Regions from separate parts of the Streptomyces luteireticuli genome, predicted to be linked through region 1. Evidence: riboswitches for the same ligand, from Rfam matches in the RefSeq annotation. Region 1 holds a riboswitch; each other region holds the start of a gene.
The links. Region 1 has a riboswitch for cobalamin ahead of thiI (tRNA uracil 4-sulfurtransferase ThiI). Riboswitches for the same ligand answer to the same signal wherever they lie in the genome.
Positions count from the first base shown of each region.

Region 2: linked by a shared signal. The riboswitch ahead of AB8735_RS31420 (HoxN/HupN/NixA family nickel/cobalt transporter) and the one ahead of thiI (tRNA uracil 4-sulfurtransferase ThiI) in region 1 are both predicted to bind cobalamin.
Region 3: linked by a shared signal. The riboswitch ahead of AB8735_RS24735 (ribonucleoside-diphosphate reductase subunit alpha) and the one ahead of thiI (tRNA uracil 4-sulfurtransferase ThiI) in region 1 are both predicted to bind cobalamin.

Region 1 is NZ_CP167927.1:1,124,050-1,133,557, reverse strand. Features, by position in the region: gene AB8735_RS04810 (chitinase) at 1-627, shown strand, start outside; gene AB8735_RS04805 (TetR family transcriptional regulator) at 646-1,260, opposite strand; gene AB8735_RS04800 (hypothetical protein) at 1,363-1,524, shown strand; gene AB8735_RS04795 (hypothetical protein) at 1,526-1,825, shown strand; gene AB8735_RS04790 (HoxN/HupN/NixA family nickel/cobalt transporter) at 2,043-3,119, shown strand; cobalamin riboswitch at 3,201-3,341, shown strand; gene thiI (tRNA uracil 4-sulfurtransferase ThiI) at 3,491-4,732, shown strand; gene AB8735_RS04780 (IS5 family transposase) at 4,741-5,610, opposite strand; gene AB8735_RS04775 (IS5 family transposase) at 5,892-6,731, opposite strand; gene AB8735_RS04770 (glycoside hydrolase) at 6,992-9,124, shown strand; gene AB8735_RS04765 (glycosyltransferase) at 9,309-9,508, shown strand, end outside.
Region 2 is NZ_CP167927.1:6,994,698-7,004,205, forward strand. Features, by position in the region: gene AB8735_RS31410 (YIP1 family protein) at 1-412, opposite strand, end outside; gene AB8735_RS31415 (APC family permease) at 510-2,006, opposite strand; cobalamin riboswitch at 2,169-2,401, shown strand; gene AB8735_RS31420 (HoxN/HupN/NixA family nickel/cobalt transporter) at 2,433-3,557, shown strand; gene AB8735_RS31425 (MFS transporter) at 3,586-4,848, opposite strand; gene AB8735_RS31430 (cytochrome P450) at 4,948-6,324, opposite strand; gene AB8735_RS31435 (spirocyclase AveC family protein) at 6,350-7,324, opposite strand; gene AB8735_RS31440 (hypothetical protein) at 7,321-8,370, opposite strand; gene uppS (polyprenyl diphosphate synthase) at 8,432-9,187, opposite strand.
Region 3 is NZ_CP167927.1:5,494,792-5,504,299, reverse strand. Features, by position in the region: partial or broken gene AB8735_RS24760 (MFS transporter) at 1-809, shown strand, start outside; gene AB8735_RS24755 (HAD family hydrolase) at 887-1,633, opposite strand; gene AB8735_RS24750 (DUF3311 domain-containing protein) at 1,796-2,056, shown strand; gene mctP (monocarboxylate uptake permease MctP) at 2,053-3,678, shown strand; gene AB8735_RS24740 (hypothetical protein) at 3,721-4,218, opposite strand; cobalamin riboswitch at 4,509-4,652, shown strand; gene AB8735_RS24735 (ribonucleoside-diphosphate reductase subunit alpha) at 4,815-7,211, shown strand; gene AB8735_RS24730 (ribonucleotide-diphosphate reductase subunit beta) at 7,211-8,236, shown strand; gene AB8735_RS24725 (YciI family protein) at 8,363-8,719, shown strand; gene AB8735_RS24720 (SulP family inorganic anion transporter) at 8,759-9,508, opposite strand, start outside.

The sequences.
Region 1 (9,508 bases):
CTCACCGCCGCCTACCGCGGCGTGGTGGAGCGCCTCAAGGCCACCAAGCTGGACTTCGACATCGAGGGCACGGCCATCCTCGACGCCCGGGCCAACACCCGCCGGGCCCAGGCCCTCGCCGCGCTCCAGCGGGAGTACGACGCGAAGGGGCAGCCCCTCCACATCTCCTACACCCTCCCCGTCATGGAGGACGGCCTGACCGCGGAAGGCCTGGCGGTCGTCCGGGACGCGGTGGCCCAGGGCCTCAGGATCGGGACCTGGAACGTCATGACCATGGATTACGGGCACCCCGTCAAGGACATGGGTGCGGCGGCGATATCGGCGGGCACCGCCCTGCACGACCAGCTGAAGCCGTTCCACCCCGGGGCCTCCGACGCCGATCTGTGGAAGAAGGTCGGCATCACCCCGATGCTCGGGAAGAACGACCAGCCCGAGGAGACCTTCACCATCGACGACGCCGCCCGCCTGACCACGTGGGCGAACGAGAAGCACATCGGCCGCCTGGCCATGTGGCAGATCCAGCGCGACCACCCGTGCGCCAGCGCCAAGGTCGAGCTGAACTGTTCCAGTATCCCGGACCAGAAGGACTACGGATTCAGCGCCGAGTTCGGCAGGTTCACCGGCTGAGCCCGGCGGCGCCCGCGCCTACCAGTGGCGGCGGCCGCGGCTGATCAGCCGCAGCTGCCGCCGTGCGGTGTCCGCGATCCGGCCCTCGCCCCCGGGCGCCGCCTCCAGGAGCGCGGACGCGGTCATCACGAGATGGTCGACGTAGAGGCCGGCGAGCATCCGGACGTCCTCCCGGCTCCAGCCGCGCGACGCCTCCTGCGCGCCGAGCGCCTCGGCGACCTCGTCGCCGAAGCGCTCCAGCTCCGCCGCGATGGCCTCGCGCACCGCCCGTACGCCGCCGTGGCGTTCGCGGGCGAGGAAGCGGACGTGCGCCCGGTGGGCGCGGACGTGCTCGGCGACCACCTCGACGGAGCGGTCGATGAGCTCCTCGGAGTCCTCCTGTCCGGCCAGGATCCTCCGGAACATGCCGTGCAGGCTGTGGAGCGACTCCTCGACGAGGGCCACGCCGAGGTCGCCCATGTCCCTGAAGTGCCGGTAGAACGCGGCGGGTGCCACCCCTACGACGCGGGTCACCTCGCGCAGCCCGAGGCTGCTCAGGCTCTGCTCCTCCAACAGCCGCAGAGCGGCGTCCAGAAGGGCCCGACGCGTCCTCAACTTCTGTGCCTGGCGGGTTCCGAGGGTGTTGCTGCTCATGGAGTCAGTAAACAACTGTTTGCCAGGGCCTGCCAGTCGCGAGTACGCTGATTTCAGTGAACGACTGTTTCTTCAACTGTTCACTCAAGGAGGTGCAGACCCGTGTTCTTCCTCATGGCCGCCATCCTCGTCATGGGCGTCCTGATGGGCGCGGCGGCCCACACCCCGCTCCCGGTCCTGCTGCCGGCCGCCGCCGTCGTCGCCCTGTGGCTGCTGGTCTTCGCGCTCCGCGAGCGCAACCGGGCGCGGACGGAGGGGCGTTGACATGACGACATCGACGACGGACCGGCGTCCCCGTGCGCAAAGCGCACCAAGCGGCCCCCCGCGCGGTACGCAGGCCGACGGCATGGCCGTCGCCGCCTTCGTCCTGGGCCTGATGGGGCTGCTGGTCTTCAACGTGGTGCTCGGCCCGCTGGCCCTGGCCCTCGGCGGCCTCGCCCTCGCCCGGGGCACGGCCCGCCGCGGCCGGGCCCTCCTCGGCCTGACCCTGGGCGCAGCCGACCTGCTCGTCCTCCTGGCCCTGACCCTGGCGGACCACACCGTCTCCTGGAGCCTGGGCGGCTGACCCCTCGCACTGCCGTGCACCGGCGCGAACGGGCGGCCGCACGCCCGCACTTGCCGCGCGCTCCCATGCGTTGTTGCATAGGTATTGCAGGTGGAAATCGGCCGCGCCTACGGTGTGCCCTTCCTGGTACGCCCAAGGAAGGGAACCCGCGATGACCACTGGCTCTTCCACCGTCACGGGCCTGCGACCGTCCCGCTGGCACCGGGTCTCGGGAGCGATATCGCGCCACGAATGGCGACGGCTCGGCGGGATGGCGGCCGTCGTCGTCGCCCTGCACATCGTCGGCTGGTTCACGCTCGTCGCGCTCGTCGCCCCCGGGCACTACAGCCTGGGCACGAAGTCCTTCGGGATCGGCATCGGCGTGACCGCCTACACCCTCGGACTGCGGCACGCCTTCGACGCCGACCACATCGCCGCGATCGACAACACCACCCGCAAACTGATGCACGCCGGACAGCGGCCGCTGTCGGTCGGCTTCTGGTTCGCCCTCGGCCACTCCAGCGTGGTCTTCGCCCTCGCCTTCCTGCTCTCGCTCGGCGTCCGGCAGCTGGCCGGGCCGGTGGCGGACGAGGGCTCCGGGCTGCACGCCGTCACCGGCTGGATCGGCACCACCGTCTCCGGCGCCTTCCTCTACGCGATCGCGATCATCAACATGGTGATCCTCGCCGGGATCTGGAAGGTCTTCCGGCGGATGCGCTCCGGCCACTTCGACGAGGCGGCGCTGGAGGAGCAGCTGAACAACCGCGGCCTGATGAACCGCCTGCTGGGCCGGGTGACGAAGGCGATCACCCGGCCCTGGCAGATGTATCCGCTGGGCCTGCTGTTCGGCCTGGGCTTCGACACCGCCACCGAGGTCGCCCTGCTCGTGCTGGCGGGCTCCGGCGCCGCCTCCGGCCTGCCCTGGTACGCGATCCTCTGCCTGCCCGTACTGTTCGCGGCGGGCATGACGCTGCTGGACACCGTCGACGGCACGTTCATGAACTTCGCCTACGGCTGGGCCTTCTCCAAGCCGGTCCGCAAGGTCTACTACAACCTCACCGTCACCGGCCTGTCCGTCGCCGTCGCCTTCCTCATCGGCACCGTCGAACTCCTGGGCCTCCTCGCCGACAAGCTCGGTCTCCACGGGCCCTTCTGGGACTGGATCGCCGGCCTGGACCTCAACGTCGTCGGGTTCGTCGTCGTCGGGCTGTTCCTGGCGACCTGGATCCTCGCCCTGGTGGTGTGGAAGGCCGCCCGCATCGAGGAGAAGTGGAGCGCGCACGTCCGGCCCGAGCGGGTGACCGTCGCCGACTGACACACCGGGCAGCGGACGCCTGCTGTGACTTAACCTGGAGGACGCAGCCGGTTCGCCCTGCCCGCCAGGCAGGCGCGTCGCAAGAGGGAACCCGGTGGGAATCCGGGACTGCCCCGCAGCGGTGAGCGGGAACGACCGCCGTCATGAGCACTGGGATCCGCGAGGCCCCCGGGAAGCGACGGCCAGTAGGTCAGTGAAGGATGCCCGCGAGTCCGAAGACCTGCCGCTGCCCGCGCGTGACCGCCACGCGCGGTCCGACCGGTGGCCCCGAGGGAGGGCGACGCGGGGAACACACCGGCACGCACCGCACCGCGCGCCGGGCCCTCCGCGCCCGCCCGGGGCCCGCGACGCGACGCGCGAAGGAGAACTCCGTGCCCCGGCAGCCGACCGCCCCCACCGGGGAATCCCCCCGGCCCGCCCCCTGTGTCCTCCTCAAGCCCGGCGAAACGTTCCTCAAGGGCCGCAACCGGGAGCGTTTCGAGCAGCGGCTGCAGGACAACCTGCGGTACGCCCTACGCGGCGTCGGCGGATCCACCTGGATCAGGACCACCCAGAGCGTGACCGTGCTCGGCGGGCAGGTCCCCGTGGCGGAACTGGTCGAACGGGCCCTCCGCGTCATCGGGTTCAGCGTCGTGGAACCCGCGGTCCGGGTGCCCAGCACGGTCGAGGACATCGGCGCGACCGTGCTGGACGCCCTGGACGGACTCCGCGCCGGACGCCCCGGCCTCACCTTCGCGGTCCGCGCCCGCCGCCGCGACAAGGACTTCCCCCTCACCTCCACCCAGCTCGAACGCCACGTCGGAGGCGTTGTCCACGAGACCCTCGGGCTGCCGGTCGACCTCCGTACACCCGACGTCCGCGTCTCCGTCGAGGTCGGCCGGCACGAGACCTACCTGTCGTGGGAGCGCCACAAGGGACAGGGCGGCCTGCCCGTGGGCAGCGGCGGCCGCGCCCTCGTCCTGCTCTCCGGCGGCTACGACTCGCCCGTCGCCGCCTACCGCGCCATGCGCCGCGGCCTGCGCTGCGACTTCGTCCACTTCACCGGCGCCCCGTACACCAACGCCTCCTCCGTCTACAAGGCATACGCCCTCGCCCGCGAACTCAACCGCTACCAGCCGGGAGGCCGGCTCCATGTCGTCGCCCTCGGCACGGCCCAGAAGCAGCTGGCCGTCGCCGGCGCCGGCAAGCTCCAAGTGATCGCCCAGCGGCGCCTGATGATCCGCACGGCGAGCGCCCTCGCCCGGCGGACCGGCGCCGAGGCCGTCGTCACCGGCGACAGCCTCGGCCAGGTCGCCAGCCAGACCCTCGCCAACATGGCGACCATCGACGAGGCCGCCTCCCTGCCCGTCCTCCGCCCGCTCCTGGGCTGGGAGAAACAGGAGATCATCGACGAGGCCCGGGCCATCGGCACCGCCGCCGTCTCCGTCCTCCCCGACGAGGACTGCTGCAAGCTCCTCGCCCCGGAACGGGTCACCACCCGCGCCCGCGTCCCCGATGTGCAACGGGTCGAGAAACGGCTCGACATGGACGAGGTCATCGAGGGGCTGCTGCGGAACGCGCAGTGCCTGCGGCCGGGGGCGGACGAGGACGGAAGCGACGCCGACGCTTCTTAGTGGAGGTTTCATCCTGGGCGTGGTGTCTCATCCTCGGGCGTTGAGGTGCGCCAGGTTTGGGTGGTTTCTCCGGTGATCCGGCGGGCCATGGTGTCGATCATTGCAAGGTAGATCATGGCTTCAGAGCTGGCGGTCAGCGTCTCGTAGTCGCGGGCCAGACGGCGGTGCATCATGATCCAACCGAAGGTCCGCTCTACTGGCCAGCGGTGTGGAATCGGAGCGAATCCCCTGGTCCCGGGCTTGCGTTGGACGATTTCCAGGTCGATGCCCAGCCGGGCGGCGCTCTCGACGAGGTGCTGGCGGTAGCCGCCGTCGACCCAGATCTTCCGCAGCCGCCGGTGTGCCCGGGAGGCCTGCCTGATCAAGGGTGTGCCGGCGGTGGAGTCCTGCACGCTGGCGGCAGTGACCAGCACGAACAGCAGCAGGCCGAGCGTGTCGGTCAGGATGCTGCGCTTGCGGCCGACGATCTTCTTCGCGGCGTCCGTGCCCTGTGTGGCGGACGGGACGGTGTGGGCGGTCTTCACGCTCTGCGCGTCGATGATCCCCGCGCTCGGCTCGGCGTCCCGTCCGGCCTGCTCACGCAGCCGGTGCCGCAGCAGCCCGTTCAGCTTCTCGAAGACTCCCTCGTCACGCCAGTACGCGAAGTAGTGGTAGGTGGTCTCCCACGGCGGGAAGTCGTGGGGCAGGTAGCGCCAGGGGATGCCGGTGCGGTCCACGTACAAGATCGCATCCAGCAGGTCCCGCAGCGCGTACTTCGGTGGCCGCCCACCGGGGATGCCGGCCTGGCGGCGCTTGGCACGCCACTCGCTCAACACCGGCTCCACCAGGGCCCATCGGTCATCGGACAGATCGCTGCCATACGCTCGGCGTTCGCCCATACTCTTGGCGTACCGCGTTGGGGAACCCACCGCCAGGGCCCGGAGGTCCACTCGCCGATTCCTGGGTGAGACCGGGCATCCTTGAATGAGACAGACTCCAAGGCTGATGTCGGAACCCAAAGCGCATAACGCGCCGCAAGTCCGATGCCGTGGTGCACCAACAGGAACGAAAACCACACGTGCCTCACTGACCGCTCTTCAGAATCGGTCTGCCACGGGGGATTCCAGGATGAAACCTCCACTCAGAGGGCGTTTAATCTAGGCGGATTGCCGCTTATGCCCTAGTAGGTTCCTCGCCAGGTTGGTGTGGTCTCGTCCGTTATGCGCTTGGCGAGGTTGTCGATGGACGCGACCTGGATCATGGCCTCGGAGCTGGCGGTAAGAGTCTCGTAGTCGCGGGCGAGGCGTCGGTGCATCATGATCCACCCGATACTCCGTTCCACCACCCAGCGCCTTTTCACGACATGAAATCCGCGAACTCCGGGGTTCCTGTTGACGACTTCGACGTCGATTCCGAGCTTCGCCCCGTGCTCGACGACGGCGTTCTTGAAGCCGGTGTCGACCCAGCTCTTGGAGATGGTCGGATACGTTTCCTTCGCTTGGTCGAGGAGGCGTATTCCCAGGGCGTTCTCGTGGAGGCCGGCGGCCGTGACGGTCACGGCGAGGATGAGGCCGAGCGTGTCGGTCAGGATGCCGCGCTTGCGGCCTACGATCTTCTTGGCGGCATCGGTTCCCTGGCTGGTCACGGGCACGTTGGTGGAGGTCTTCACGCTCTGGGTGTCGATGACGGAGGCGGTGGGTTCGGGCTTGCGGCCTTCCTTTACGCGGGCCAATCCCGTGAGGTCGTAGTTGAGTTGGGCGAAGATTCCCTCGTCGCGCCAGGCCGCGTAGTAGAAGTAGACGGTGCCGTGTCCGGGGAAGTCGTGCGGGAGGTACTTCCAGGGGATTCCCGTGCGGTTCAGATAGAGAATCGCGTTGAACACATCGCGGAGTTCGACCGTGGCCGGCTTTCCGGTGGGGCGACGGTCGAGCCGGGCTTTCCGCCAGGCCGTCAACGTCGGCTCGATCAAGGCCCATCGGGCGTCGGACAGGTCGCTGGGGTACGGCTTCCGCTGGCTCACGCCGTAGCGTGATCATGGTCGAGACGGACGGTGTCGTTCCGCTGCATGTTCGGCGATTCTCCCTGATCTTGAAACCAGACGGACTCCCGGCGTCAGAAGCGAGCGAAACGGACGACAGGTCCCGAGCAGCGACGGGGCACGAAGTCTGCATACCTCGCGAAGCCAAGCAAACTAGGGCAGCGGCAAAGGCCATTTATCGGAACAGAACTAGGTAAACGCCCTCGTAAAGATCGTTTAGAAACGTTCCGTATCACTGTGTCATGCACACCGCCATCCGGAACACGCCCAGCGCAGAACCGTCCCGCCGGTACGCCCGGCAGACCGTCCTCGCCCTCGCCATCGCCACCGCGTTCACGGCCACCACCGCGGAGGCGGCCACCGCCCCGGTGCCGGCCGCCGGTGCCACCGCCCCGGCGGAGGTGCGCATCCACGACGGCCGGGTCGACATCCCGCTGCCGGGTGGCACCGTCACCGTCGACCCCGCCACTCTGAAGACCGAGGCCCGCACCCGCGACGGCCGTACCGTCCTGTTGTCCGCCCCCGCGCCGCAGGCCCCCGGGAAGCCGGCGGGGCCGATCCGGACGAAGCGCGGCGCCACCTGGTCGTACCCGGGCAAGGGGCTGAAGGCGGAGGCCCGCGCGGATCACGGGCGGCTGCTGGTCACCTTCACCGCCACCGGCGGCGACACCTCTCTGCAGTGGCCGGTGACCGCCACCGACCCGGCCGTCGAGGCCCTCCAGTTCCCGCGCGGCGAGGGGCTCTCCGTGCCCGTCGCCGACCCCTTCTGGAACTCGGCCGACGGCGGACTGGTCGGCGAGGAACAGGACATCAGCTCCCAGTTCTCCCTGCCGGTATGGGGACATACGCTCCGTTCCGGCCACGGCGGCGTCAGCTACATCACCCCGACCGACATCGGCAGTTCGCTGACCTTCGCCTCCCGGGGAGGACGACTGCGGGCCACCGCCCGGCACGAGTTCTCCCGGCGGCAGGACACCCGCGTCTACACTGTGGCGCTCTCCCTCACCGACGGTTCCCCGGTGGCCCCGGCCGTGGACTACCGTAACTGGCTCTCCGAGCACGGACAGTTGGGCAGCCTGAGCGAGAAGATCAGGAAGAACCCCGCGACGGGCAGGCTGCTCGGCGCGTTCCACGCCTACGCCTGGGGCGGCGCCCGCCGGGCCTCCTATGTGAAGCGCCTCAAGGACCTGGGCGTCTCCCGCCTCTGGCTCGGCTACGACTCGGACGACACCCCGATGAAGAAGGCGGACGCCGACGCCGCCAAGGCCGCCGGCTACCTGGTGGGCCCGTACGACTCCTTCGCCGACGGTCAGCGGAAGACGCCCGAATCCTCGCCCAACACCATCTGGCCCGACGATGTTTACCCCACCTTCTGCGTCCAGCGGGCCGACGGGACGCCCCAGCCCGGCTTCCGGAAGAAGGGCTGCTACCTCAGTTCGCAAGCCTTCGAACAGGCCGAGCCGGTCAAGCACTACCTCGCCGACCGCACCCGCCCGCTGGTCGCCAACGGCGCCGACAGCTACTTCCTCGACGTGGACGCGGCGGGCGAACTCTTCCGTGACTTCGACCCCAAGCACCCCATGACCAAGGCCCAGGACCGCACCAACCGGCTCGCCCGGATGAAGCGCCTGGCGGACGGCACGTACGACCCGACCACGAAGAAGCGCAATCCGCTGGTCCTGGGTTCGGAGTCCGCTTCCGCCTGGGCCAATCAGGTACTGGCCTTCGAGCACGGTGCCGGCACCCCGGTGGACGGCCGGCTGTGGGGCATGGAGACGGGCCACTTCGACAGCAGGCCGGAGGACCCCAAGGACGACGACGCCTGGGGCGGCTACATGCCGGAGGACGCCGCCGCCACCTTCTTCAAGCCCGTACGGGTCGGCGACTTCAAGCCGGAGCACCGGGCCGCCGTGGCCCACACGCTCAAGGCCATGTACGACCCGGCGTACCGCGTGCCCCTGTACGGGACGGCCCTCCACGGCTCGCTCGTCAACGCGGAACGCTGGGAACTCCCCTTCGGCAAGCTCCCCGACCAGAAGCGGGACCGGGCCCTGCTGGCCATGCTCTACAACACCCCGCTCAACTTCGTGCTCAGCGACAAGGACAAGCGCGACCGGCAGAACCTGCGCGAACTGGCGGCCCTGCAGAAGTACTTCGCCCCCCTGCACCAGGCTGCGGGCACCCGGCAGCTGACCTCTTTCCGTTGGCTGACCGGCGACCACCTGGTCCAGCGCACGGTCTTCGGCGACGGCACCCTGACCGTCACCGCCAACTTCGGCACCAAGGCCCACGAGGGGCTGCCGGGCGGCTGCGTGGACGCCCGGCTGAGGGGGAAGACGGCTCAGCGGCTGTGCCCGGGCAAGGTCATCTCCTAGGGAAAGGGCTTTGCTGGGCCCGCACCGCCCCGGGGCGGGCCCCGGGCTTCATTGGGGTTTCATCGCTCGCTGCCAATGTCGTCGAACGAACCCGGAGAAGCTTGCTCCGTGAATTCTGGAGAGTCCTCATTCTGATGGAGAGGTTGTTCAGTTGCTTCCACGTGCTGAATCATCCCCGAAGACCGTGGCGTGGATCACCGCAAGCTTTCCACCCGAGGTGAGCGGCATCTCGCTGGGGAATATCGAGCGAGCTCGGTGGTTCGCTTCGCAGCCGAATGTGCGTTTATTTTTGCTGGTCCCCGAAGTCGCCCATGACAGTCTTCCGACCGGTGCGGGCGTGTCCGGTCTGGAACTGCTCCCCTATGACTCCAAGCCATGGCTGCC
Region 2 (9,508 bases), 5.9 Mb from region 1:
AGAGCCAGACGTCGAGGACCAGGCGCGGCAGGTCCGTGGCCCAGAAGATCAGGACGAACAGGCTCGCCGTGGGGCCGATACGGCCGTTGCCGCCGAGGCGGCGGGCGATGGCGTGGGTCACCAGGCCCAGCAGGACGCTGGCGAACAGCACGGCGGCCGAGCCGATGGCCATCGCCTGGAGGGCGAGGGACGGGCTCACGTCCCACTGTGCCCAGAAGGAGTCCTTGGCCAGGGTGCCCAGCGCCCCGCACAGCAGGCACAGGAACATGGCGGCTCCCCAGACGCTCCGGTCCCGGGCTTCGTCGAGGACCTCGACGGGCCGGTACCAGAGCCCGAGTATGAGCCGGTGCCAGAAGAGCCGGCGGGGTCCTGCGCCGGGCGTGCGGGGAGCGGTCGTGGTGGTCGGGGGCATGGGTGCCGTTCTATCACCGTACGGTCCGAAGCCCCGAGTCCGGGTCGTGTACGACGGTCCACGCGCGACGCCGGATGTCAAGGGGTCGGACGGCCCGTCAGGCGGGCGTCGGCTCCACGGGACCGGGGTCGGCGTCGGCCTCCGGCGCCGGGTCCTCGCCGCCCCGCTCCAGGAACTCCTCGCGGATCTCCCGCGGACCGAACGGCCAGATCCGCTCGCGGCGGGCCCACAGCACGAACGCCGCGCACCCCGCGCCGAACCAGGCCAGCGACCATTCGATGGGGTGCCGGCCCGGCGAGTTCCGGTCCGCGTAGCCGTAGATGACGAGCCATCCGGCGAGCGCCAGCAGGCTCGGCAGCGGATACAGCCACATCCGGTACGGCCGCCGCAGCCCCGGCTGGCGGCGGCGCAGCACGGTCACGGCGGCGATCTGGCCGAGCGCCTGCACCAGCACCATGACCGTGGTCAACAGCTGGATGAGCGTGGCCAGATCGGTGTGACGGCCGATCAGATAGCCGACGCAGCCCATCGCCCCCATCGTCAGCAGGCCGAGGACCGGGAAGCGGTGCCGCGGGTGCAGCGTGCCGAACGGGCGGAAGAAGACCTTCTCCCGGGCCGCGTTGTAGGGGATGCGGGACCCTCCGAGCAGCCCGGTGAAGACGGAGGCGACGGCGGTGACGAGGATCAGTACGGTGACGGCGTCGGCGGCCCCCTTGCCCCAGGTCCGCTCCATCACCGCCGAAGCGACCGACGTGGACGCCATGTTGTCCGGGTCGAGCATGTCCTGCCAGTCGACGACGCCCAGGGTGCCCACCTGGAGCAGCAGGTAGATCGCCATGATGCCGAGGATGGACCAGATGATGGAACGGGGCAGGTTGCGGCCGGGGTTCTTGATCTCGGCGCCCATGTACGCCGTGGTCCAGTAGCCCCCGTAGTCGTAGATGCCGATGGTCAGCCCCGCCGCGAAGCCGATCCAGAAGTGGTTGGACGTCAGCTCGAAGGAGTGCGCGGGGTATGTGAAGGCGCGGCCGGGGCTGAAGTTGGCGTACGCGGCGACGATGACGAGGAGGACGGCCACGATCATCACGCACCACATGACGGTCGTGATCCGGGCCATGTTCTCCACCCGGCCCCACAGCAGCGCGACGATGCCCACGATCAGCGCGAGCCCCACGAGGTCGCCCTCCAACTGGCTCATGCCCGGCCAGAGATAGCCCAGGTACTGGGTGAAGCCCATGACGCCGCTGGCCATCCCCAGCGGGAGGTAGAGCATCGACGTCCAGACGAACAGGAACGGCAGCAACTTGCCGGTTCTGTACTGGAAGGCCTCCCGCAGATAGACGTAACTGCCGCCCGCGCCCGGCATGGCGGCCCCCAGCTCGGCCCACACCAGCCCGTCGGCGAGCGCGAGCACCGCCCCGGCGAGGAAGCCGATGACGGCCTGCGGGCCGCCGAACGCCGCGACCATGAGCGGGATGGTGACGAAGGGCCCGATGCCGCACATCTGGCTCATGTTGATGGCCGTCGCCTGGAACAGCCCGATCCGGCGGACGAATCCGACCTGCCCGTCCGGCTCGTTCGCTCCGTCTGCCATGGCGGTGCCTGCCTCTCGTAGCGCGGTGGGGTGCGGTGACTGTGGCGCCGGGGTCACCACCGAGTCAAGACTCGTGCGCGGCGGGTCGTGACCGGTGGGAGGGGTTCCGCTGCGCAGAGCATGACAATCGCCACTCTCGCCGCATTCGCGCAGACGGGGGCGCTACAGTGGCCCGGCCGTGGTGTTCGGGAAGACCGGTGAGGAGCCTTTGGTTCCGAGTCCGGAGCGGCCCTCGCCACTGTGATCGGGGAGTTACCGTCCCGTTCCGCGTGCCCGGCCGGGGACCTCCCCACGGCGCGCGCGGAGCCACTGGCAGCATCCGGCTGCCGGGAAGGCAGGGGCGGGCGCGAACGAACCCGTCAGCCAGGAGACCGGCCACGGCATCTCACGAACGGATTCCACGAGGTGCTGGAGCGTGACTCTCAGATGACCCTGCCCACCGCTGCCCCCGGCGGCACCGCGACCGCCGTCCGGGCGCCTTCGTTCCGCTGGCGCCGCGAGGACACCGTGCGCACCGCCGTCCTGCTGGGCGTCATAGCCCTCCTGCATGTCGTCGCCTTCGGCGTCCTCTTCCTGCTCGTCGTCCCGAACCACTACGAAGTGGGCTCCAAGGTCTACGGCGTCGGCCTCGGCATCACCGCCTACACCCTCGGCATGCGGCACGCCTTCGACGCCGACCACATCGCGGCGATCGACAACACCACCCGCAAGCTGATGGCGGACGGCAAGCGTCCCGTCTCCGTCGGCTTCTGGTTCGCGCTCGGCCACTCCAGCGTCGTCGTCCTCCTGACGCTGCTCGTCAGCGGCGGCACCCAGCTCGCCGGAAAGCTGATGGACGAGGACTCCACGACCCACCAGACCCTCGGTGTCGTCGGCACGAGCATCTCCGGCGGCTTCCTCTACCTCATCGCCGCGCTCAACCTCGTCGCCCTCGTCGGCATCCGGCGCATCTTCCGCGCCATGCGCCAGGGCCGCTACGACGAACGGGAGCTGGAGCAGCACCTCGACTCCCGCGGCTTCATGAACCGCATCCTCGGCCGCTTCACCAAGTCCATCACCCGCTCCGGCCAGATGTACCCCCTGGGCTTCCTCTTCGGCCTCGGCTTCGACACGGCCACCGAGGTCACCCTGATGGTGATGGCCGGCAGCGGCGCCGCCGCGGGCCTGCCCTGGTACGCGATCCTCTGCCTGCCGCTGCTCTTCGCCGCCGGCATGAGCCTCTTCGACACGCTCGACGGCACGTTCATGAACTTCGCCTACCAGTGGGCGTTCTCCAACCCCGTCCGGAAGGTCTACTACAACCTCACCATCACCGGTCTGTCGATCGCCGTGGCCTTCCTGATCGGCACGATCGAGCTGGTCGGCGTCCTCCACGAGAAGCTCGACATGGACGACCCGGTCAGCTCCTGGATCGCCGCGCTCAACCTCGACAACGTCGGCTTCGTCATCGTCGGCCTGTTCGTGGTCGTCTGGGCGGCGGCCCTGGCGTACTGGCGCTTCGCGAAGGTGGAGGAGAGGTGGGCGGCGCGGTCGGCCGCCGCGGAGGGCTGAGACCCCGTACCGCCGGGACCCGGAGGCGTCACCGCCGCCCGGCTCCCGGCCCGTCCTCCTCCGGCGCGATGTGCGGCAACACCCGCCGATCGGGCGGCAGTCGGGGGAGCACCACGAGCCCCACGACGGTGGCCAGGGCGCACGCGAGCGCGCCGAGCCCCAGGGCCACACGGGCCCCGAGCACGTCGGCGACCGCGCCGACGACCGGCCCCCCGACGGGCGTGCTGCCCATGAACATCACCGACCACAGCGCCATCACCCGCCCCCGGAAGCGCGGTTGGCTGGTCATCTGGAGCGTGGTGCTCACGGTGGCCAGGAAGAAGGTGCCGGCCGCACCCACGAACGGCAGCGCCACCAGCTCCGCCGTGAGCGTCGGGACGAGGGACGCGGCGAGGATCGCGAGGCCGAACCCGGCCGCCGCGCAGGTGAGCGGCAGCACCCCCGCCCGTCCCCGGAGCGTGACGGCCAGACCGCCGGCGACCGCCCCCAGCGCCATGGCGGATGTCATGTATCCGTACGTCCGGGAACCGCCGTGCAGATCGTCCACCGCCAGCAGGGGCAGCACCACCTGGAACTCGTAGGCCAGCGTGCCGACCACGGCCAGCATCAGCAGCGGCGCCCAAAGCCCTGTTTGCCCCCGCACATAGCGCAGTCCCTCCCTGACCTGCCCCGGCTCCCGGGCCACCGGCGGCGTCGGCCGCAGCCGGCCGGCGCGCATGAGGGCCAGCGAGGCGAGGACCGCGACGAAGCTCGCGGCGTTGACCAGGAAACAGACGCCCGCGCCCGCCACCGCGATGACGACTCCCGCCACCCCGGGACCGATCGCGCGCGTGGCGCTGACCATGACGCTGTTGACGGAGACCGCGTCCCGGATCAGGGCCCGGCCGACCAGTTCGGGGACGAACGTCTGGCGCGTCGGGGTGTCGACCGCGTTCACCACCCCCATCAGCAGGGCGATCACGAAGACCTGCCACAGCCGCACGGCCCCGGTCACGGTGAGCACCCCCAGCCCCAGGGCCAGCAGCAGGAACGCGGCCTGGGTGAGGAACAGGAGCCGGCGCTTGTGCGCCCGGTCGGCCACCAGCCCGCCGTACGGGCCCAGCAGCAGCACGGGCAGGAACAGCGCGGCGGTGCTCAGCCCCAGCACCGTTCCCGAATGCGACAGTTGCAGCACGAGCCATGGCTGCGCCACCGCCTGCATCCACGTCCCGACGAGGCTCAGCCCCTGCCCGGCCAGATAGAGCCGGAAGTTCGGCTCCGCGAGCACGGCCCGCACCCGTCCCCGTACCACGGTCGGCTCCTGTCCGTCGCCCGGCCCCGGCGGCACAACGACCGCCGTCGCCGCCGGGGCACGAGCGCCCGCCCGGACGGAGCAGGCGGGCCGCCGGGGTCAGGGCGGGGAGGCCCGGTCGTCGGGCCGTGGCTGCGCGATCATTTCGAGACGGCTGATCCGGTGAATGGCGCGGTGGATGACGTCGGGTGCGGCGTCGGTCGTCCGCAGCAGACGCCACCGGGAACAGACCGACGCGAGGATCACGGCCATTTCCGTCAACGCGAAGGTGTTGCCGATGCATTGCCGGTTCCCCGCTCCGAACGGAATGTAGGAACCGGGAGGGAGATCCCTGACCGTACGGTCCAGCCAGCGGCCCGGGGCGAAGGCCTCGGGGTCGGGATAGACGGCGGGATCCCGGTGGATCGCCTCCGCGCTGAAGAACAAGGAGGTTCCCGCCGGGAGCCGGACGCCGCCGAGCGCCACGTCCCGTACGGCGCGCCGGGTGATCAGCCAGCCCGGTGTGTACAGCCGCAGGGTCTCCGCGATGACACAGCGGGTGTAGCGCAGTCCGGGGAGATGCCGGTGGGTGACCGCCCGGGTTCCGCCGAGGACCTCGTCCAGCTCGGTGTGCAGGCGGTCCTCCACCGAGGGGTGCCGGCCGATCTCGTAGAGCGCCGCGGTGAGCACCGCGGCGGTGGTTTCGAATCCCGCGGCGAGCAGGGAGACCAGTTCGTCGCGTACCTGGACGTCGACGCGTACCTGTGCGTCGACTTCGCCGGAAGGGGCGTTACAGGGGGCCTCCAACAGGACGGACAGCAGTGTTCCGCCGTCCGGATCCGTGGACGGGGGCGTGGACCGGACGAGTTCGTCCAGGGAGCCGCGGAGCCTTTCGGCGGCGGCGTCGAAGCGCCGGTTCCCCGGCGTGGGGAGCCTCTCCCACCAGTCGGGCAGGAAGGTACGGGTGGTCACGCCGTGCAGCACGGTCCGCAGCGAGCGCCGCATCTCCGCACCGGCCCGGGGCGACGCGGTGGTGGACAGCAGCGCATCGACCACGATGGTGAGGGCCAATTCCTCCAGGGTTTGGGCCAGTTCGACGCGGGTGCCGGGCTGCCAGGCGGCGGTCATGGCACGGGCCTGCCGTGCCATCCGGTCGGCGTAGCGGGTGATCCGGGCAGGGCTGAACAGGGGCTGCATCAGACGGCGTTGCCGCAGGTGGAACGAACCGGCGGAGGTGAGGAGGCCGTTGCCGAGGAAGGGCCGGGTCTTGTCGAAGAGGCGGCCCTTGTCGAAGGCGTCCGCCTGCTTCACGAGCAGGGAGTGGACGAGGAGCGGGTCGGTAACGACGTAGGCGCGGGACGGTCCCACGCCGATCCGGACGATGCCGCCGAGGGAGCTCAGCGAGGTGAAGAAGGCCGTGGGGCGGGTGAGGACCGGGATGGTGTGACCGAGGAGGGGGAGCCGCGCGGGGGCGACGGGGACCTGGGAGAGTTCCATGGGTCTGGCTCCTGTTCCCTCGGGCCTACGGCAGGAGCCGGAGATAGCCGGGCATGTCCGCGGGGGGCGGTCCGCCGGCGTAGGACACGGGCAGATTGAGGACCATGTAGCCCAGGTAGGCGACGTTGGCGATGCCGATCCCGGAGAGCAGCCGGGCCCATGTCCGGCCGCGGCGGGTGAGGAGCTCCGAACCCTGGAACGCCCAGATCTCCCGCCCGCCGATCCGCGCCCAGTGCTTCATGGCGACCATGGGGGTGACCAGGCACAGGGCGATGATGAGGACGCCGGTCAGGGGGAGTTGGTACCAGTGGCCGCCGAAGAGGGAGAAGCTCCGGATGGCATGGTTGTAGCTGTACGAGCCGCCTTGCAGGTAGAGGGTCTCGACGGCCGTCGAGGCGACGACGGCGACGGCGAGAGTGACGAGGACGAGACGGGTACGGGTCCAGCGCTCGCGGAGCCCGACGATGCGGCCGATGGCCGGGTCCGCGGCCCAGTACCAGAAGATCGTCATGCCGTAGGAGAGGCCGGACGCGGCGAACAGCGTCTCCACTTGCTGTTCCGGGTGGGGGCCGTGCCACCCGGGGAGGTAGGGACCCCAGGAGGCGACATGGATCATATAGCGGTTCTGAGTGGCCATGATCTCGCGGTAGTTGACGAGCGGTGCCTGCCACAGGCCGGTGAGCCAGCCGAGGTAGAGGGCGGCCTCGAAGGTGATCTCCCGGGCCCTCCGGCATCCACGGACGACCTTGACGGCGACGGCGACGAGGGCGAGGAGCACGATCCCCTGGAAGACCCAGGAGAAGACCTTCCGGCCGGTGGAGATGTGATAGGCGCGGGGAGCGACGGGGTGCCATCCGCCGTCGACGAGCCAGGGGGTCAGGACCGCGACCGCGGCCAGGACGGAGAGCAGGCCCGCGGCGGCGCACCACATGACCGGCGTTCGCCAAACGGCCGTCCCGTGCGGGCCGTTCAGCCGGATTCCGGCGGTTCGTCGGGTCATGGCGCTTGCCTCTCTGGCGGTGTCCGGAGCTGCTGCGGGTGACCGGTGGCGGTCGCTGTGACGTGGAGCCACTGGCGGTAGGCGGAGAGGTGGGGGTTGTCGTGGGGGCGATAGCGGACGGTCGCGCGGTCCCACGCGTCCGCGGCGTGCATCAGCGCTTTCATGGTGGCGACGTGAGCGCGCAGGCCGTCGTGGTCCGTTGCGGGGGCGCAGCATTCGGGCAGGCGCTGCTCCAGGTACTGGAAGAACGCCACCTGGCGGTGGATGCGGGAGATCAGGGCGCGGACGGCCCCGGCCCGGTCGAGACCGGTGGTGCGCTCCAGGACCAGGAGGCCGTTCTCGGTGTCGCCGTGCGCCTCTTCGATCTCGACCGAGCAGATGTCGTTGGCGAAGACGCACACATCGGTGGTGACAGTCCGCATCGCCTGGACGGCCGGGGAGTCGCGGAGGGCATCGGGGAGTTCGTACCCGCCGGTGGATTCGCCGATGTCGAGCCAGATCTGTGCGGCGATGGTGACGCGGCGGATGCGGAGGTAGTCGTCGAGGTCCAGGGATCCGCCGGCCCGGCGGCGTGCGGATTCGTGGATCGGGCCGGCGATCCAGCCGTGCCAGTTGCGGGCGGCCCGGGCCTGCCACGCGGGGCTCATACGGCCGCTGATGCGGTGCCACAGATCGAGCCAGGCGGCGACGAGGGGCGGTGCCCCGGCAGGAACCGTGGGGGCGGGCAGGCGGGTGACGACCTCGCGGAGGGCGCGGCAGCGCCGTTCGGCCTCGTCCGGGTCCGCTCCCGCGGGGCCGGTGAACTGGTCGTCCCACAGGGCCATCCAGCACAGCACGTCGTGGCCGAGCGCCAGGCCGGCCGCGTCGGCGTCGGGCAGCATCCGGCCGGTGCAGTCGGCCAGTGCCATCGCGAACAGGGCGCGGAGGGCGGTGGTTCCGGCGAGCCGGTGCGCGGCGGCCCACCGCGCGGTGTGGGCTTCTGCATGGGCGACATGGGGGCTGACGCGGGCGGGGAACGGGATGCCGAACTCAAGGTCCTGGGGCATGGGTGTTTTCCGGAGGTCGTCGGCCGGAGGGCTGTCGGTCGGAGGGTTGGCGGCCGGAGGGTTATCGGCCGTGCCGGCGGTCGCGCGCCGCGTAGGCGTGCAGGGCCAGGGCGAAGTCGGCTTCGCCGAAGTCGGGCCACAGGGTGCCGGTGAAGTACAGCTCCGCTTCGGCGGTCTGCCAGGGCATGAACCCGGACAGACGTTGTTCTCCGGAGCTGCGGATGAGCAGATCGACCTCGGGCTGTCCGGCGGTGGACAGATGCTGGGCCAGCTGGTGTTCGATGACGCTCCTGGAGCGCGGTGGGCCGTCGTGCCGGAGCAGGGTCAGCGCGCGCACGGCGTCGACGAGGTCCCAGCGGCCGCTGTAGGCGATCGCCACGTTCAAGGTGGTGCCCGGCAGACCGCAGGTGCGCTCCTCGACCTCGCGGAGCACGCGGACCTGATCGGAGGGCAGACGCTCCAGGTCGCCGATGACGCGGATGCGCCAGCGCCCTTCGGCGGCCATGCCGCGGACGCCTTCGACGACCGCCCGGAGGATCTCCGCGACCGTGCCGGGATTGCGGTACAGATTGTCCTGGGAGAGCGCCCACACCGTGACGAAGGGTATGCCGGCCCGCTCGCACCAGGTCATCAGCGCGTGGACCCGGGAGGCACCGACCCGGTACGCGTCGACGGCGGGGCAGTGGTGCCGGTCGGCCCAGCGCCGGTTGCCGTCGAGGATCACCGCCAGGTGCCGGGGCACCCGCGGGAACGAGCCGGAATGCGCGGCGCGGGCCTGCTCCCGCGGCCTGCCGCCGTGGTGGAGGACATCCGTCAAGTCGCCCGGCAGGGAAGGCGCGTGATGCTCATCGGTGGTTTTCGCCCGGGTCGTTTCGCCGTGCCCGTCGCCATGCCCTTCACCGCGGCCTTCACTGTGGCCAGGGTCCTGCAGGATCTGCCGATGCGGATGCCGTCCGTGGTGACGGCCACCCTCCGGCGGCGGACCGCCGGGGCGGGCGGTCTTCGCCGGGGCGGCCGGGGGAGGGGCGGTGACCGGCAGCAGAGCAGGCGACGCCATGACAGACACCTCATATTCCTCGGACCGGCCACCACACGCCGCCGTCCGGTCGGAAACACCATGGGTCCGGGCGCCCACGAC
Region 3 (9,508 bases), 4.4 Mb from region 1:
TCGGCGCGGTGATCGGTGCGGCGGGCGTGGCGGGCCAGTTGCTGGGCGGGCTGCTGGTGGCGGCGGACCTCTTCGGCACGTCGTGGCGCCCGGTGTTCTGGGTGAACGTGCCGGTGGGGCTGGCCGCGCTCGTCCTCACCGCCGTCCGCGTACCGGAGTCACGCGCTCCGGGCAGCGGCCGGCGTCCCGACCTGCCCGGCGCGGGCGTGCTGACCGTCGCCCTGGGCCTGCTCGTGGTGCCCCTCGTGGAGGGCCGGGAGCGCGGCTGGCCGTGGTGGACCTGGCTGAGCCCCGTCGCGGCCGCGGCCGCGTTCGGGTGCTTCGCCGCGGTCGAACGGCGGGCGCGGACGCCGCTGCTGCGCCCGGGGCTGCTGCGGGAACGCCCCTTCGCCGTCGGCATCGCGCTCGTCCTCCTCACCTACTCGGGCATCAACTCCTCGTTCCTGGTGCTCTCGCTGACCGTCCAGGACGGGCTGGGGCTGGGGACGCTCGGCGCGGGCCTGGTCTACGTCCCCTTCGCCGCGGCGTTCTTCGCCGCCAGCGTGGCGGCGGGCCGTCTGGCCCGGCGGGGCCACCGCCTCCTGGTCCGCGGCGCGCTGCTCTCCGCCCTCGGCCACGCGACCGGCATCGCGGCGGTCCTGCTCGCGGGCGGCTCCCTGTCCCCCTGGCACCTCGCTCCCGGTCTGGCCCTGACCGGCGCGGGCAACGGCCTGCTGGTGACGCCGCTCATCGGCACGGTCCTGTCGCGGGTCGCCCCGGCCGAGGCGGGCATGGCCTCCGGGGTCCTGTCCACCGGCCAACAGGTGGGCGGGGCGGTCGGGGTGGCGGTGGTGGGGACGCTGTACTACGGGGTGCTGGGCGGGGCCCCGCGCGGTGACGCCGTGGCCTACGGGCACGGGATGGCCGCGGCGCTGGGCTTCGACGTCGCCCTGTGCGCCGCGTCGTTGGCGCTGCTGCCGTTGCTGCGGAAGCGGAAATCCGGGGGGTCCAGCAGCAGTTCGGGCAGGCTCCGCATGTCGTCGAAGACCACCGTCCCCTCCCCCTCCAGCCACTCCGCCGGAGTGAGGCCGCCGCAGTAGCCGAACGACCGCATGCCCGCGGCCCGGGCCGCCCGCACCCCGTAGCGGCTGTCCTCCACCACCGCGCACCGGGAGGGCTCCACGCCCATCGTCCGGGCCGCGTGCAGGAAGAGGTCCGGGGCGGGCTTGGCCCGGGCCACGTCCCGGGCGCTGAAGACGCGTCCCTCGAAGTGGTCGTGGAGTCCGGTCGTGCGCAGGTTGCGGGCTATCTTCTCGTGGCCGCCGTTGGAGGCGAGGCAGACGGGGAGCGTGATCTCCTTGAGCGCCTCGGCGACCCCGTCCACGGCCGTCAACTCCGCGTCGTACGCCTCCTGGTACCACCGCTGGTACGGCTTCCACCACCCCGGCTCCAGCTTCCGTCCGAGCCGCTCCTCCACCGCGCGGACGAGCTCGCCCTCCGCCGCCCCCAGGAACCGCTCGACGATCTCCTCCTCCGTGAAGGGGCACCCGAGGTCCGCCAGCATCCGGGCGTCCACCCGGACGGCGATCCGCTCGCTGTCCACCAGCACCCCGTCGCAGTCGAAGATGACGAGGTCAAAAGGTTCATGCGTCATGCACGGAAGCCTACGGCCCACCTCCCGGCGGAACTTGACGTTCTCATACCGATATCCGGACAGGGGGTGACGCCCGGACGGTCCCTCCCCTAGATTTCGTGCGCATTACGCGAGTGATCGCGCCGTGCTTGCGCGTTCACCACACGGGGACGGAGCCATCGCATGTCCGAACCACCCGCCGGGGACCGGCGCACACCTGTCGTGACCCTCCCGCTGATCGTGGCGGGCGTCTGTCTCGCCCTGCCGTTCGGGGCGATGCTCTGGGTCGGCTCCTACGCCCGGCTGACACCGGAGTTCATCGGCATTCCGTTCTTCTACTGGTACCAGATGCTCTGGGTGCTCATATCCACCGCGCTGACCACCGTCGCGTACGTCCTCGTACGACGCAACGAGCGGGCCCGGAAGGCCGGTGAGGGGCGATGAGGCACGGCGTCAACGGAGTCGCCCTCACCGTGTTCATCCTCTTCTTCCTCGCCGTCACGGTCATGGGATTCATGGCCGCGAAATGGCGGCGGGCGGAGAACGCGGACAACCTCGACGAGTGGGGGCTGGGCGGGCGTTCCTTCGGAACCTGGATCACCTGGTTCCTGCTGGGCGGCGACCTCTACACCGCGTACACCTTCGTCGCCGTTCCGGCGGCCGTCTACGCGGGCGGGGCGGCGGGATTCTTCGCCGTGCCCTACACCATTCTCTGCTATCCGCTGGTGTTCACCTTCCTGCCGCGGCTGTGGTCGGTCTCCCACCGCCACGGTTACGTCACGTCCTCGGACTTCGTGCGCGGCAGGTTCGGCTCCAAGGGGCTCTCCCTGGCCCTCGCCCTCACCGGCATTCTCGCCACGATGCCCTACATCGCGCTCCAACTCGTCGGCATCCAGGCGGTGCTGGACGTGATGGGCGTGGGCGGCGGTTCCAACTGGTTCATGAAGGACCTGCCGCTGCTCATCGCCTTCGGTGTCCTGGCCGCCTACACCTACTCCTCGGGACTGCGCGCCCCCGCCCTCATCGCCTTCGTCAAGGACGCGCTGATCTATATCGTCATCGCGGTCGCCATCATCTACATCCCGATGAAGCTCGGCGGATTCCACGACATCTTCGCCAAGGCGGGCGAGGCGTTCTCCACGAAGAATCCGGCGACCGGGAAGCCGCGCGGCGCCCTCGCCTCCGGACCGGACGCGCAGTGGGCCTACGCGACGCTCGCACTGGGCTCCGCGATGGCGCTGTTCCTCTATCCGCACTCCGTGACGGCGGTCCTCTCCAGCAAGAACCGGAACGTCATCCGGCGCAACACCACGATCCTGCCGCTCTATTCGCTGATGCTGGGCCTGCTGGCCATGCTGGGATTCATGGCGGTCGCGGCCGGGATCAAGGTGAAGAACGGCCAGCTGGCCATTCCGCAGCTCTTCGACGACATGTTCCCCGACTGGTTCACGGGCGTGGCCTTCGCGGCCATCGGCATCGGCGCCCTCGTCCCCGCCGCCATCATGTCCATAGCCGCGGCGAACCTCTTCACCCGCAATATCTACAAGGACTTCCTGCGCAAGGACGCGACGCCGGAGAACGAGGCGAAGGTGTCCAAACTGGCCTCCCTCCTCGTCAAGGTGGGCGCGCTGGTCTTCGTCCTCACCATGGACAAGTCGGTGGCCATCAACTTCCAGCTGCTGGGGGGCATCTGGATCCTCCAGACCGTGCCCGCCCTGGTCGGCGGCCTGTTCACCCGCTGGTTCCACCGCTGGGCCCTGCTGGCCGGCTGGGCCGTCGGGATGGTCTACGGGACATGGCGCGCCTATGACACCCCCAGCGCCACGCAGGACCACTTCGGCAACACCAACCTCATCCCCTTCATCGGGGAGAAGGGCTACATCGGCCTGACGGCCTTCGTCCTGAACGTCGCCGTCACCGTCGTCCTGACGCTCGTCCTCAAGGCCCTCAAGGCCCCGGACGGCGTGGACGAGACGAAGCCCTCCGACTACACGGCGGACGCGGGCGACCCCGACGTCGCCGTGGAGCTCCCCCCGGCCACGGCGGGCGCACCGGGCGGCCACTGAGAAACGGCCGGGCCCACGGGCCCGGCCGTCCCCCTCCCCCTGTCAGGCGGCGGCACCCGAAGGCGTCAGACCGAGCGCCCGGAAGGAGACCCGCTGGTCGAACCAGAGCAGCCCCACGGTCAGCGCGGACATCACCAGCCCCAGGGCCAGATGACCGGCCGCCGATTCGACGGTGGCACCCACGGCCCCGAGCACGACGTGCAGCGCGACCCGCAGCCCGATGAGCCCGAAGAGGATCTTCCGGGCGCGGGAGTTCTTCAGCATCGCCTTGAGCAGCTTCCTGCGCCGCCGCAGGACCGTCAGCCCCACCGCGATGTTCACCGCCCCGAGCGCGGCGAGGACCATCCAGGCCCCGTCCCACGCCTTGTAGAAGTCGAAGGCGGCCCCCATGGCCCCCTCGAAGGCGAAGAACCACACCGGAAGCGGCTTCAGCTCCGGATCGAGCGCGCCCTGCCCGGCCCCGGCCTGCTGCTCGGTGATGGTGCCGCTCATCGTGCCCGCCCCCGTGCCGCTCATCGTGTCCGCCCCCGTGTCGCTCATGGTGTCCGCCCCGTCGTGGTGTCGCCGTCCCGTCCAACACCCACGATCATTCCCTCCCCCGCCCTCCGGCGGCAGGTCCGCCCGTCACCGGCCGGAGATGACAAAAGTCAGTGCGGCCGGTGACGGGCGAACGGCCGCCCGCGCACCGCCCCTACGCTTCCGTGAAGCGGGGCCGCCCTCCCCCGCCCCCCGCGGCCTCTCCGGCCGTCGCACCCGCGAACACGCCACCGTCTAGCACATTCCGCGACCGTCTCATGACGCGCCGACACAACATGTGGGGGTACACGCGACGGGCAGCACTAGATGTATGCTCGTCCTCGCTGTCGCCGCAGGGGAATCCGGTGGAAATCCGGAACTGTCCCGCAACGGTGTACGTGTGGAGATATTGCACCCACGCCGCAGTCCGAGGACCTGCCGACAGTACGCCCTCGCCGGCCCGCCGCCGGTGTGCGGTGTCGAACCACGTCCGGGCCTCGAGGGTTGGGCCGGTGGACGCCTGCGCGCATGCTTCCGTACGTCACGTACGCGCCCCGCATGCCCGTGTGCGGCCCCGTGCGCTCCCGAGCGGCCTCCAGCCGAGTGAGGGAGAGCAACACGTGACGATCGCGCCCGTCGATCCGGTCTCAGCGCAGGCGGAGGAGTCCGTCGACGCTCCCGGGACCGCGCTGCTGCGCACCCTGACGGAACTCACCGCCGACCTGCCCGCCACCGACCCCGGCAAGGTCGCCGCCGCCGCGCTGCGCGGCCGGCACGCCGGGTCGGACGAGGCCGAACTGCGCTCGCTGGCCACCGAGGCCGCGGCCGGGCTGATCGGCGAGGAGCCCGAGTACTCGCGGCTCGCCGCGCGGCTCCTCACGCTCGCCATCGCCGAGGAGGCGGGCGGGCAGGGCGCGGTCTCCTTCTCCGCGTCGGTCGCCACCGGGCACCGCGAGGGCCTGATCGCCGACGACACCGCCGCGTTCGTGCGCGAGCACGCCGAGCGGCTGGACGCGCTGGTGGACGCCGCCCTGGTCGACGGCGCCGACGACCGCTTCGGCTACTTCGGCCTGCGCACCCTGCACAGCCGCTACCTGCTCCGCCACCCGATCACCCGGAACGTGATCGAGACCCCGCAGCACTTCCTGCTGCGCGTGGCCTGCGGCCTCGCCGAGACTGCTGATTCAAAAGAAGCCTCCGTCCGGGCGCTGGAGGACGTCGCCGAGCTCTACCGCCTCACCAGCACGCTCTCGTACCTCCCCTCCTCCCCCACGCTCTTCAACTCCGGTACGCGGCACCCCCAGATGTCGTCCTGCTACCTGCTGGACTCGCCGCTGGACGAGCTGGACTCGATCTACGACCGCTACCACCAGGTGGCGCGGCTGTCGAAGCACGCGGGCGGCATCGGCCTGTCCTACTCCCGCATCCGCTCGCGCGGTTCGCTGATCCGCGGCACCAACGGGCACTCCAACGGCATCGTGCCGTTCCTGCGCACCCTCGACGCCTCGGTCGCGGCCGTCAACCAGGGCGGCCGGCGCAAGGGCGCGGCCTGCGTCTACCTGGAGACGTGGCACGCGGACATCGAGGAGTTCCTGGAGCTCCGCGACAACACCGGTGAGGAGGCGCGCCGTACGCACAACCTCAACATCGCGCACTGGATCCCGGACGAGTTCATGCGCCGGGTCGAGGCGGACGCCGAGTGGTCGCTGTTCTCCCCGGCGGACACCCCGGACCTGGTGGACCTGTACGGCGACGAGTTCGACGCCGCGTACCGCGCGTACGAGGCCGCGGGCAAGGCCGTCAAGACCATCCCGGCGCGGGTGCTCTACGCCCGGATGATGCGCACCCTGGCGCAGACCGGCAACGGCTGGATGACGTTCAAGGACGCCGCCAACCGCACCGCCAACCAGACCGCCGAGCCCGGCAAGGTCGTCCACTCCTCCAACCTCTGCACGGAGATCCTGGAGGTCACGAACGACGGCGAGACCGCGGTCTGCAACCTGGGTTCGGTCAACCTGGCCGCCCACCTGGGCGAGGACGGCGAGATGGACTGGGAGCGGCTGGACCGCACCGTCCGCACCGCCGTGACCTTCCTCGACCGCGTCGTGGACATCAACTTCTACCCGACCGAGCAGGCGGGCGCCTCCAACTCCCGCTGGCGGCCGGTCGGTCTGGGCCTGATGGGCCTCCAGGACGTCTTCTTCCGGCTGCGCCTGCCCTTCGACTCCCCCGAGGCGAAGGCGCTGTCCACCCGGATCTCCGAGCGGATCATGCTCGCGGCCTACGAGGCGTCGGCCGACCTGGCCGAGCGGCACGGCCCGCACGAGGCCTGGTCCGCCACCCGCACCGCGCGCGGTGTGCTGCACCCGGACCACTACCCCAACACCGAGCCCACCTGGGCGGAGCGCTGGGACGCGCTGCGCGCCCGGATCGCCGCCGTCGGCATGCGCAACTCGCTGCTGCTGGCGATCGCCCCGACGGCGACGATCGCGTCCATCGCGGGCGTCTACGAATGCATCGAGCCGCAGGTCTCCAACCTGTTCAAGCGCGAGACGCTCAGCGGTGAGTTCCTCCAGGTCAACACCTACCTGGTGGAGGACCTGAAGAAGCTCGGCGTGTGGGACCGCACCACGCGCGACGCGCTCACCGACGCCAACGGCTCGGTCCAGGACATGCGGTGGATCCCGCAGGAGGTGCGCGACCTCTACCGCACCGCCTGGGAGATCCCCCAGCGCTCCCTGATCGACATGGCCGCGGCCCGTACGCCGTACCTCGACCAGAGCCAGTCCCTCAACCTGTTCATGGCCGCGCCCACCATCGGCAAGCTCAGCTCGATGTACGCGTACGCCTGGAAGCAGGGCATCAAGACCACGTACTACCTGCGTTCGCGCCCGGCGACCCGGATCGCGCGGTCGGCCGGCACCGCCGCCACCGTCCCCGTCCAGCAGTCGGCCCCCGACGCCGACGCCATCGCCTGCTCCCTGGAAAACCCCGAGTCCTGCGAGGCATGCCAGTAATGACGACCGCCCCCGAACGTCGTACGAAGAACCTGCTCGACCCCGGTTTCGAGCTGACCCTCCGGCCCATGCGGTACCCGGACTTCTACGACCGCTACCGTGACGCGATCAAGAACACCTGGACCGTGGAGGAGGTCGACCTCCACTCCGACGTCGCCGACCTCGCCAAGCTCTCCCCGGGCGAGCAGCACCTGATCGGCCGCCTCGTCGCGTTCTTCGCGACCGGCGACTCGATCGTGGCCAACAACCTGGTGCTCACGCTCTACAAGCACATCAACTCCCCCGAGGCGCGGCTGTACCTGTCGCGGCAGCTCTTCGAGGAGGCCGTGCACGTCCAGTTCTATCTGACGCTGCTGGACACCTACCTCCCCGACCCGGACGACCGCAACGAGGCGTTCGCGGCGGTGGAGAACATCCCGTCCATCCGGGAGAAGGCCCAGTTCTGCTTCAAGTGGATGGACTCGGTCGAGAAGCTGGACCAGTTGGAGTCGAAGGCCGACCGCCGTCGCTTCCTGCTCAACCTGATCTGCTTCGCGGCCTGCATCGAGGGGCTGTTCTTCTACGGGGCGTTCGCCTACGTGTACTGGTTCCGCTCGCGCGGCCTGCTGCACGGCCTGGCGACCGGCACCAACTGGGTGTTCCGCGACGAGACCATGCACATGGAGTTCGCGTTCTCCGTGGTGGACACCGTCCGCGAGGAGGAGCCGGACCTCTTCGACGACGAACTCCAGCAGCAGGTCACGGACATGCTCGCGGAGGCCGTCGAGGCGGAGCTCCAGTTCGCCCGCGACCTGTGCGGCGACGGCCTGCCGGGCATGAACACCGAGTCCATGCGCGAGTACCTCCAGTGCGTGGCCGACCAGCGCCTGATGCGCCTGGGCTTCGCCCCGGTCTACGGCTCGGAGAACCCGTTCTCCTTCATGGAGCTGCAGAACGTCCAGGAGCTGACCAACTTCTTCGAGCGCCGCGCCTCCGCGTACCAGGTCGCGGTCGAGGGCACGGTCGCCTTCGACGACGAGTTCTGATCCGCTTCTGATCCGCGTACGCGTCGACGAGCCCCGCCGGACCCGGTCCGGCGGGGCTCCGCGTTTGTCGCTCCATGTCCGGCCATGGTGGGAACCATCAGGACAGAGCGACGGCAGGAGAACCCCATGCGGGTCATGATGATCGTCAAGGCGACCGAGGACTCCGAGGCCGGTGTGCTACCGACCCGGGAGGAGATCGCCGAGATGGGGCGGTACAACGACGAACTCGCCGCGGCGGGCGTGCTGCTGGCCGCCGACGGGCTGCGGTCCTCGGCGGAGGGCGCGCGGGTGGTGTTCGCGGGCGGGGCGCCGAGCGTGATCGACGGACCGTTCTCCGAGATCGGCGAGCTGATGGCCGGCTACTGGGTCATCCGGGTGGAGTCGATGGACGAGGCCCGCGACTGGGCGAAGCGGATCCCCTTCCAGGACGGGGTCGTCGAGCTGCGCCGGATCTTCGAACCCGAGGATTTTCCCGCCGGGTAGCGGGTGCGGGGGACGGCGAGGCCGTCCCCCTTTCCCGTCTCAGCCCACGGCCTCGCGCAGCCGGACCGGTTCGGTACCGGCGTCGTTGTGGCTCTCGGCCCAGCTCTCCAGGGCCGTGCGGCAGGCGTGGTCGAGATGGCGCAGCTCGGACAGGTCGATTTCGATCGGGCGGTCCTTGGGCAGCGCCTCCAGGGTCTCCATGATGCGGGGCAGGCGGAGGAAGGTCGCGTTGCCGGTGAGCCGCGCGAGGATCCTGCCGTCGGTGAGGTCGCGGACGTCCACCTGCACCTTGGAGGTCTCCCAGGCGGACTTCACGACGGCCAGCAGGATGCCGAGCAGCACGCCCTCGAACATGCTGGTCGCCAGGATGGCCACGGCGGTGGCCGCGAGGATCACCAGTTCGCCGCGGTGCGCGCGCCACAGCGGGGCGAACTCCCCGAAGGGGATCAGCTTGCAGCCCGCGTGCACCAGCACGCCGGCCAGCGCGGGCAGCGGGATGACGCCGACGGCCGCCGGCAGGGCCACCACGAAGACCAGCAGCCAGGCGCCGTGCAGCACACGGGAGAGCGCGGTGCGGGCGCCGGCCCGGACGTTGGCCGAGCTGCGGACGATGACCGCGGTCATCGGCAGGGCGCCGAGCAGGCCGCAGAGCATGTTGCCGGCGCCCTGGGCCAGCAGCTCCTTGTCGTAGTGCGTCCTGGGCCCGTCGTGCATCCGGTCCACGGCGGCGGCGCTGAACAGCGTCTCGGCCGAGGCGATGAGCGCGAAGGTGACGACGGTGCCGAGCAC